2 regions of the Pantoea agglomerans genome follow, and region 1 is predicted to be linked to the other one. Evidence: predicted binding sites of a transcription regulator. Region 1 holds the regulator's gene; the other holds the start of a gene.
The links. The regulator PhoB, encoded in region 1, activates phosphate uptake and scavenging genes when phosphate is short. The targets are predictions, from matches to a motif close to CTGTCATAAAACTGNCNNAT.
Positions count from the first base shown of each region.

Region 2: pstS (phosphate ABC transporter substrate-binding protein PstS) is a predicted target of PhoB. The motif match lies at 2,669-2,688, and genes of this name have one in related genera.

Region 1 covers NZ_CP083809.1:3,064,265-3,068,286, reverse strand. Annotated here, with positions in the region: gene LB453_RS17480 (AAA family ATPase) at 1-316, opposite strand, end outside; gene sbcD (exonuclease subunit SbcD) at 313-1,512, opposite strand; gene phoB (phosphate response regulator transcription factor PhoB) at 1,708-2,397, shown strand; gene phoR (phosphate regulon sensor histidine kinase PhoR) at 2,412-3,725, shown strand; gene LB453_RS17460 (PstS family phosphate ABC transporter substrate-binding protein) at 3,744-4,022, shown strand, end outside.
Region 2 covers NZ_CP083809.1:4,071,228-4,075,249, reverse strand. Annotated here, with positions in the region: gene pstA (phosphate ABC transporter permease PstA) at 1-471, opposite strand, end outside; gene pstC (phosphate ABC transporter permease PstC) at 468-1,430, opposite strand; gene pstS (phosphate ABC transporter substrate-binding protein PstS) at 1,519-2,562, opposite strand; gene glmS (glutamine--fructose-6-phosphate transaminase (isomerizing)) at 2,887-4,022, opposite strand, start outside.

The DNA of each region.
Region 1 (4,022 bases):
CGGCCGCGCCGCGCGCGCGGTTCTGGCTCCAGAAGGCGCGCCAGGCTTCGCCTTTGATCTCAAACTCCACTTCGGCGAGGCATTCGGCGGTGTCACGGGTCATCAGCCCGTTTTGCGTCTGCGACAGTACGCCGAGGCGCGGCGTCTGGTGATAGAGCGCCAGGCAGATGGCGTCGAGCAGCGTGGTTTTGCCTGCGCCGGTTGCGCCGGTAATGGCGAACAGGCCGTTACTGGCGAAGGGCTCGGTGCGAAAGTCGATAAACCATTCGCCTTTCAGCGCGTTCAGGTTTTTAAAGCGCAGCGTGAGAATTTTCATTCGCTCTCCTCCAGCGAGGCGAGGGTTGAGCGGAACAGGGCGCTGAGGCGCGCATGCTGAGGCGCATCGATATCCTCCGCCAGCGCGATGCGGCGGGCGAAGACCTCTTCCACTTTCAGTTCGCTCAGGGTTTCGTTTTTCAGCTGCGCCAGGCTGTGCTGGCGCTGTTCGCGACTGCGGCGCAGCAGCAGCACTTCAACCGGCAGCCCGGCGGTCAGCGCTTCGACCCGACGCTGCAGATCGCTGAGAAATTCCTGGGTGGTAACCTCAATATCGAGCCATACCGGCTTTTCACCCTGATGGTCGGCGAAGGGAGCCAGCTGCGCCTCGATCTCTGCCAGCGAGCCTTTTAGCATCTTCATCGGCTGAAACTGCGGAACAGGCAGCGGCGTTACGGCGCGCAGGCCGCGGGTGTCCAGCTCCAGCAGGAAGACGCTTTTCTCGCTGCCGAGCTCGTCGAAGCTGAGCGGAATCGGCGAACCGCTGTAGCGGATATGGTCGCTGTTGGCGACGCGCTGAGCGCGATGGATATGGCCCAGCGCCACGTAGTCGACGTCGGGAAAAGCCGACGCGGGAAAGGCGTCGAGCGTGCCGATATAGATATCGCGCACCGAATCGCTTTTGCTGACGCCGACGGTGGTAAGGTGGCCGGTGGCGATCACCGGCAGCGCCAGCGGATGCGCGCGCGCCGCGTCAACGCTGCGCTGGTAGTGGGCGGCAATCGCCTCCAGCAGGCTCTGCTGCTTCTCACGCCCCGACTGGCCCGCCCGGCTGCGCAGAATATCGCGCGGCCGCAGGTAGGGAATGGCGCAGAGCAGCGCGCCCGGTTCGCCGGCGCGGTCGCGCAGCAGCAGCAGGTTATGATCCGCCTGCGGCGTGGTGATCACCTGAGTATTCAGGCAGGCGAGCAGGGCGCGCGACTCGTTAAGCGTGGCGACCGAGTCGTGGTTGCCCGCCAGCACCACCAGCTGGCAGCCGGTCGGCTGCAGCGCCACCACGAAACGGTTAAAGAGTTCGCGCGCGTAGCTCGGCGGCGTGCCGCTGTCGAAAAGATCGCCCGCGACGATCAGCGCATCGACCTGATGCTCCTCAATACGCGCCAGCAGCCAGTCGAGAAAGGCCTGGTGCTCGGCCGCCCGGCTCTTGTTATAAAAAAACTGACCGAGGTGCCAGTCCGCGGTATGAATGATGCGCATAAAACTCCCTGCCGTAACGATTTGCCGGACGATTATACCGGCTATGGCGCAAAAGCGAAAAAAGCCGCGCCGGCTGTCATAAAGCAGTGTTAACGCGCTGATTAAGCGGCTATGTTTTTCATAAAAGTGTCATAAATCTGACGCATAATGGCGCCGCATATAACGGTGACAGCAGTCACATCAGCAGGAGTTACAATGGCTAAGCGCATTTTGGTTGTGGAAGATGAAGCCCCTATCCGTGAAATGTTGTGCTTCGTGCTGGAGCAGAACGACTACCAGCCTATCGAGGCGGAGGATTATGACAGCGCGATAGGGAAACTGATTGAGCCCTGGCCAGATCTTATTCTGCTGGACTGGATGTTGCCGGGCGGCAGCGGTATTCAGTTTATCAAGCACCTCAAGCGCGAAGCCCTGACGCGCGATATTCCGGTGATGATGCTGACGGCGCGCGGCGAAGAGGAAGATCGCGTACGCGGTCTGGAGGTGGGCGCCGATGACTACATCACCAAGCCTTTCTCGCCGAAAGAGCTGATGGCGCGCATCAAAGCGGTGATGCGCCGCATTTCGCCGATGGCGGTGGAGGAGGTCATCGAGATGCAGGGGCTGAGCCTCGACCCCTCGTCGCACCGCGTGATGTCGGCCTCGACGCCGCTGGAGATGGGCCCGACCGAATATAAGCTGCTGCACTTCTTTATGACCCACCCCGAGCGCGTTTACAGCCGCGAGCAGCTGCTGAACCACGTCTGGGGCACCAATGTCTATGTGGAAGATCGCACCGTCGACGTGCATATTCGCCGCTTACGTAAGGCGCTGGAGGTGTCCGGCCACGATCGCATGGTTCAAACCGTTCGCGGAACGGGGTATCGTTTCTCCGCCCGCTACTAAACGGAGCCTTTACCGTGCTGGAACGACTCTCCTGGAAGAGACTGCTTTCCGAGCTGGCGCTGGCCTGCCTGCCGGCGCTGATTATCGGTTTAATTTTCGGCTATCTGCCCTGGCTGCTGCTGGCCAGCGTGCTGGGGGTGCTGCTGTGGCATTTCTATAATCTGATGCGGCTGTCGCACTGGCTGTGGGTGGATCGCACCATGACGCCGCCCACCGGACGGGCGAGCTGGGAGCCGCTGTTTTACGGGCTCTATCAGATGCAGCTGCGCAACCGGCGGCGGCGGCGCGAGCTGGGTAACCTGATCAAGCGCTTTCGCAGCGGCGCAGAGACGCTGCCCGACGCGGTGGTGCTCACCACGGAAGAGGGGGCGATTTTCTGGTGTAATGGCCTGGCGCAGCAGCATCTTGGCCTGCGCTGGCCGGAAGATAACGGCCAGAACATCCTCAACCTGCTGCGCTACCCTGAATTCTCCCGCTATATTCGCCAGCGCGATTTCAACAAGCCGCTCACCCTGATCCTCAATAACCAGCACCATATGGAGTTTCGCATCATGCCCTACAGCGAAGGGCAGTGGCTGATGGTGGCGCGCGACGTGACGCAGATGCACCAGCTGGAGGGGGCGCGCCGCAACTTCTTCGCCAACGTCAGTCACGAGCTGCGCACGCCGCTGACGGTGTTGCAGGGCTATCTGGAGATGATGAACGACTCGGTGATGAACGAGCGCTCGCGCGGCAAGGCGCTGCAGACTATGCAGGAGCAGACGCGCCGCATGGACAGCCTGGTGCGCCAGCTGCTGACGCTGTCGCGCATTGAGGCCGCGCCGGCTCTCGACATGAAAGAGACGGTGGATGTGCCGATGATGCTGCATCTGCTGCAGCGCGAAGCGGAGACGCTGAGCAGCGGCCGCCATGAGATCCATTTCCATACCGATCCCCATCTCAAGGTGCTCGGCGATGACGATCAGCTGCGCAGCGCCCTCTCTAACCTGGTCTATAACGCGGTAAACCATACGCCAGAGGGCACGCGCATCGATATCAGCTGGCTGCGCAGCCGCCAGGGCGCACAGTTCAGGGTATGCGACAACGGGCCGGGCATTCCGGCGGAGCATCTGCCGCGCCTGACGGAGCGCTTCTACCGCGTAGATAAGGCGCGCTCGCGCGCCACCGGCGGCAGCGGGCTGGGGCTGGCGATCGTCAAGCACGCCCTCAGCCACCATAATGCGCGGCTGGAGATCACCAGCATTCCCAATAAAGAGACCTGCTTCACCTTTACGCTGCCGTCGAGGTTGATCGTCAGCGCGGGATTGCAGGAGAATGCCGTCCATTAACCGTTAATGGAACCTCTCATGCGCGCCTTGCTGCTGTTGCTCTCACTCTTCTCGCCCGCGCTGACGCTGGCGGCGGCGCCTCAGCCTGCCATGCTCACCGGCAACCTCAGCAGCGTCGGCTCTGACACTCTGGGGACGCTGATGATGCTGTGGAGCGAAGATTTCAGCGCGCAGGCCCCTGGCGTCAATCTGCAGGTGCAGGCCTCTGGCTCTTCCACCGCGCCAACCGCGCTGGCGGCGGGCGCCGCGCAGCTCGGGCCGATGAGCCGCCCTATGCAGGCGGAGGAGCGACAAACC
Region 2 (4,022 bases), 1.0 Mb from region 1:
CACGCCCGCCCAGCCGGAGAAGTGCTGCATCTGCGCCACCACGATGGTGTAAACGAACAGCCCCACCACGATCGACGGCGCCGAAAGCAGAATATCGTTGATAAAGCGGATCACCTCCGCCAGCGCCGACTTACGGCCATATTCCGCCAGATAGACGCCCGCCAGGATACCCAGCGGCGTGCCGATCACCGTCGACCACAAAATCAGCAGGCCACTGCCCGCCAGGGCGTTGGCCAGACCGCCGCCGGCGGTATTGGGCGGCGGCGTCGATTCGGTAAACAATGACCAGCTCAGCCCGTCCACGCCGCGCGTTACGGTAGTGAACAGGATCCACACCAGCCAGAACAGGCCAAAGGCCATGGTCAGCAGCGACAGCGCCAGCGCAATCTTATTTTTGGTGCTGCGCCAGGCCTGCATTTTGCGGCGTGACGCGTCCAGTTCGGCGCGAGCCTGCAGTTCAATCGTCGTCATGAGCGCGCTCCTTCACTTTTCGCGAGGCGCAGGATCATTAGTTTAGAAATGGCCAGCACGATAAAGGTGATAACGAACAGGATCAGCCCCAGCTCCATCAGCGCGGCGACGTGTACGCCCGACTCGGCTTCGGCGAACTCATTCGCCAGCGCGGAGGTGATGCTGTTGCCCGGCATAAACAGCGAAGGGCTGTCGAGCTGGTAGGTGTTGCCGATAATAAAGGTGACCGCCATGGTTTCGCCCAGGGCGCGTCCCAGACCGAGCATCACGCCGCCAATCACGCCATTTTTGGTGAACGGCAGCACGATGCGCCAGATCACTTCCCAGGTGGTGCAGCCGATACCGTAGGCGGACTCTTTCATCATTACCGGCGTCTGCTCGAACACGTCGCGCATCACCGAGGCGATATAAGGGATGATCATGATCGCCAGAATAACGCCCGCCGCCAGAATGCCGATGCCGAAGGCCGGACCGGAAAAGAGCGCGCCGACAAAGGGGATGCTCGACATCACCTCGCCTACCGGCGTCTGGAAGTATTCGGCAAACAGCGGTGCGAAGATAAACAGGCCCCACATGCCGTACACGATGCTGGGGATCGCCGCCAGCAGCTCAATGGCGGTGCCGAGCGGACGACGCAGCCAGCCTGGCGACAGCTCCGTCAGAAACAGCGCGATGCCGAAGCTCACCGGCACGGCAATAATCAGCGCAATCAGCGAGGTCACGAGGGTGCCGTAGATCGGCACCAGCGCGCCAAATTCTTCGTTCGGCGCATCCCAGGTTTTGTTCCACAGAAAGGAAAAGCCAAATTTCTGGATGCTGGGCCAGGAGGAGAAAATCAGGGAGACGATAATGCCGCCCATCAGCAACAGGACAATCAGCGCCGCCAGCTTGACCAGCGCGCCGAAAATCATGTCACCTTGCTTACCGGGGGCTTTGAATGCCGGCTTCGTTGCAGCCATAGAAGTCTCATTCTTCAGAGGTTATCAGGGCGACGCGAGGCCGCCCTTCTCGATCTGGCCGGACGCGCGCCCGGCCGGAGTTGTTCACTTACTGGTAGAGCGCTTTGCCTGAACTGTCTTTGATGTTGGCTTTCCAGGCGTCGCGGATCTGCTGAGTTACGCTATCCGGCAGGGTGGCGTAATCCAGGCTGTTCGCGGTTTTGTCGCCGTTTTTGTATGCCCAGTCGAAGAATTTCAGCACTTCGCTGCCCTTCTCGGCGTTAGCCTGATCTTTGTAGACCAGAATGAAGGTGGTAGAGGTGATCGGCCACGCATCATTGCCTTTCTGGAAGGTCAGATCCTGCGCAAAGGATTTGCTCCAGTCTGCGCCTTTCGCCGCATTAGAGAAGCTGGTTTCGCTCGGAGCGACCGGCTTGCCGTCGGCGTCCACCAGTTTGGTGTAGGTCAGGTTGTTCTGTTTGGCGTAGGCGTACTCCACATAGCCGATGGAGCCCGGCAGACGCTGTACAAACGCCGCGACGCCGTCGTTGCCTTTGCCGCCCAGACCGGCCGGCCAGTTAACGGTGTTGCCTTTGCCGATTTTGCTGTTCCACTCTTCGTTAACCTTCGCCAGGTAGCTGGTGAAGACGAATGAGGTGCCGGAACCATCCGCGCGGCGCACCACGTTGATGTTGGTATCTGGCAGTTTCACGCCGGGGTTCAGCTTAGTGATTGCCGCGTCGTTCCACTTCTTGATTTTGCCCAGGTAGATATCGCCGACGGTTTTGCCGTCAAGCGTCAGTTCGCCTGATTTCACGCCCGGGATGTTGACGGCCAGCACCACGCCGCCGATAACGGTCGGGAACTGAAACAGGCCGTTTTTCTGCAGGTCTTCATCTTTCATCGGCGCATCTGACGCGCCAAAATCCACGGTTTTCGCGATGATCTGCTTAACGCCGCCGGATGAACCGATGCCCTGGTAGTTGATTTTGCTACCGGTGGCTTGCTGATATTCTGCTGCCCACTTGGCATAAACCGGTGCCGGGAAAGTCCCGCCCGCGCCCGTCAGATCGGTGGCTGCAAAGGCAGAAACCGCGCTTACGGCAAGAGTGGCGGTAAGGATTCGGGCTACGGTGCTACGCATCAGTGTCATGTTCCCTCCAGGGGAGTTAATCTCAGGCTCGGAGCCGTTGTAGTTGGAGTCAGTGATTGCTGCAGGAGGGAAAATAGGACAGTTTGATGACAGTGAAATGTAGGAAATATGACAGATTTATGACACATACAGCGAAGCTGAAATCTATCGAAGGAAAAGACTAAAAGATGTTGAAGAGCTGAAAAGAGAGCAGCAGAGCCTGACAAAGCAGCTTGAAGATAAGGATCGGCAAATAAGCGAACTGCAGCGCACGGTTGACGACCTTAATCGCAAAGTCCACTGATAAAAAAGAGCCGCTCCAGCAAGAGAGCGGCTCGTTAGCGGTTACTCGACCGTCACTGACTTCGCCAGGTTACGCGGCTGATCCACGTCGGTGCCTTTAATCAGCGCGACGTGATAGGAGAGCAGCTGCAGCGGCACGGTATAGAAGATTGGCGCGATCACCTCTTCTACGTGCGGCAGGGAGATAATCTTCATGCCGTCGCTGTCGCTGAAGCCGGCGTCCTGATCGGCAAACACGTACAGCAAGCCGCCGCGCGCGCGCACCTCTTCAATATTGGACTTCAGCTTCTCCAGCAGCTCGTTGTTTGGCGCCACCACGATAACTGGCATATCAGCGTCAATCAGCGCCAGCGGGCCGTGCTTCAGCTCGCCAGCGGCGTAGGCTTCCGCATGGATATAGGAGATCTCTTTCAGCTTCAGCGCCCCTTCCATGGCGATCGGATATTGATCGCCGCGGCCGAGGAACAGCGCGTGATGCTTGTCGGAGAAATCTTCCGCCAGCAGCTCAATGCGTTTGTCCTGCGCCAGCATCTGCTCGATGCGGCTCGGCAGCGCCTGCAGGCCATGCACGATATCGTGCTCAAGCTCGGCCGACATACCGCGCAGGCGGCCCAGTTTCGCCACCAGCATCAGCAGCACGGTGAGCTGCGTGGTGAACGCCTTGGTTGAGGCGACGCCGATTTCGGTGCCCGCTTTGGTCATCAGCGCCAGATCGGATTCGCGCACCAGCGAAGAGCCAGCCACGTTACAGATTGCCAGCGAGCCGAGGTAGCCCAGCTCTTTGGAAAGACGCAGCGCCGCCAGCGTATCGGCCGTTTCGCCAGACTGCGACAGGGTGATCAGCAGGCTGTTTTTACGCACCGCAGATTTGCGATAGCGGAATTCAGAGGCGATCTCGACGTCGCAGGGGATATTCGCCAGCGATTCGAACCAGTAGCGCGCCACCATACCGGAGTTGTAGGAGGTGCCACAGGCGATGATCTGAATATGCTCAACCTGGCTCAGCAGGGTTTCTGCATTGGGTCCCAGCTCGCTGAGATCCACTTCGCCGTGGCTAAAACGACCGGTTAAGGTGTTTTTGATCGCCATCGGCTGCTCGTAAATCTCTTTCTGCATATAGTGGCGATAGATGCCTTTATCGCCCGCGTCATACTGTACGTTCGATTCAATCTCGGCGC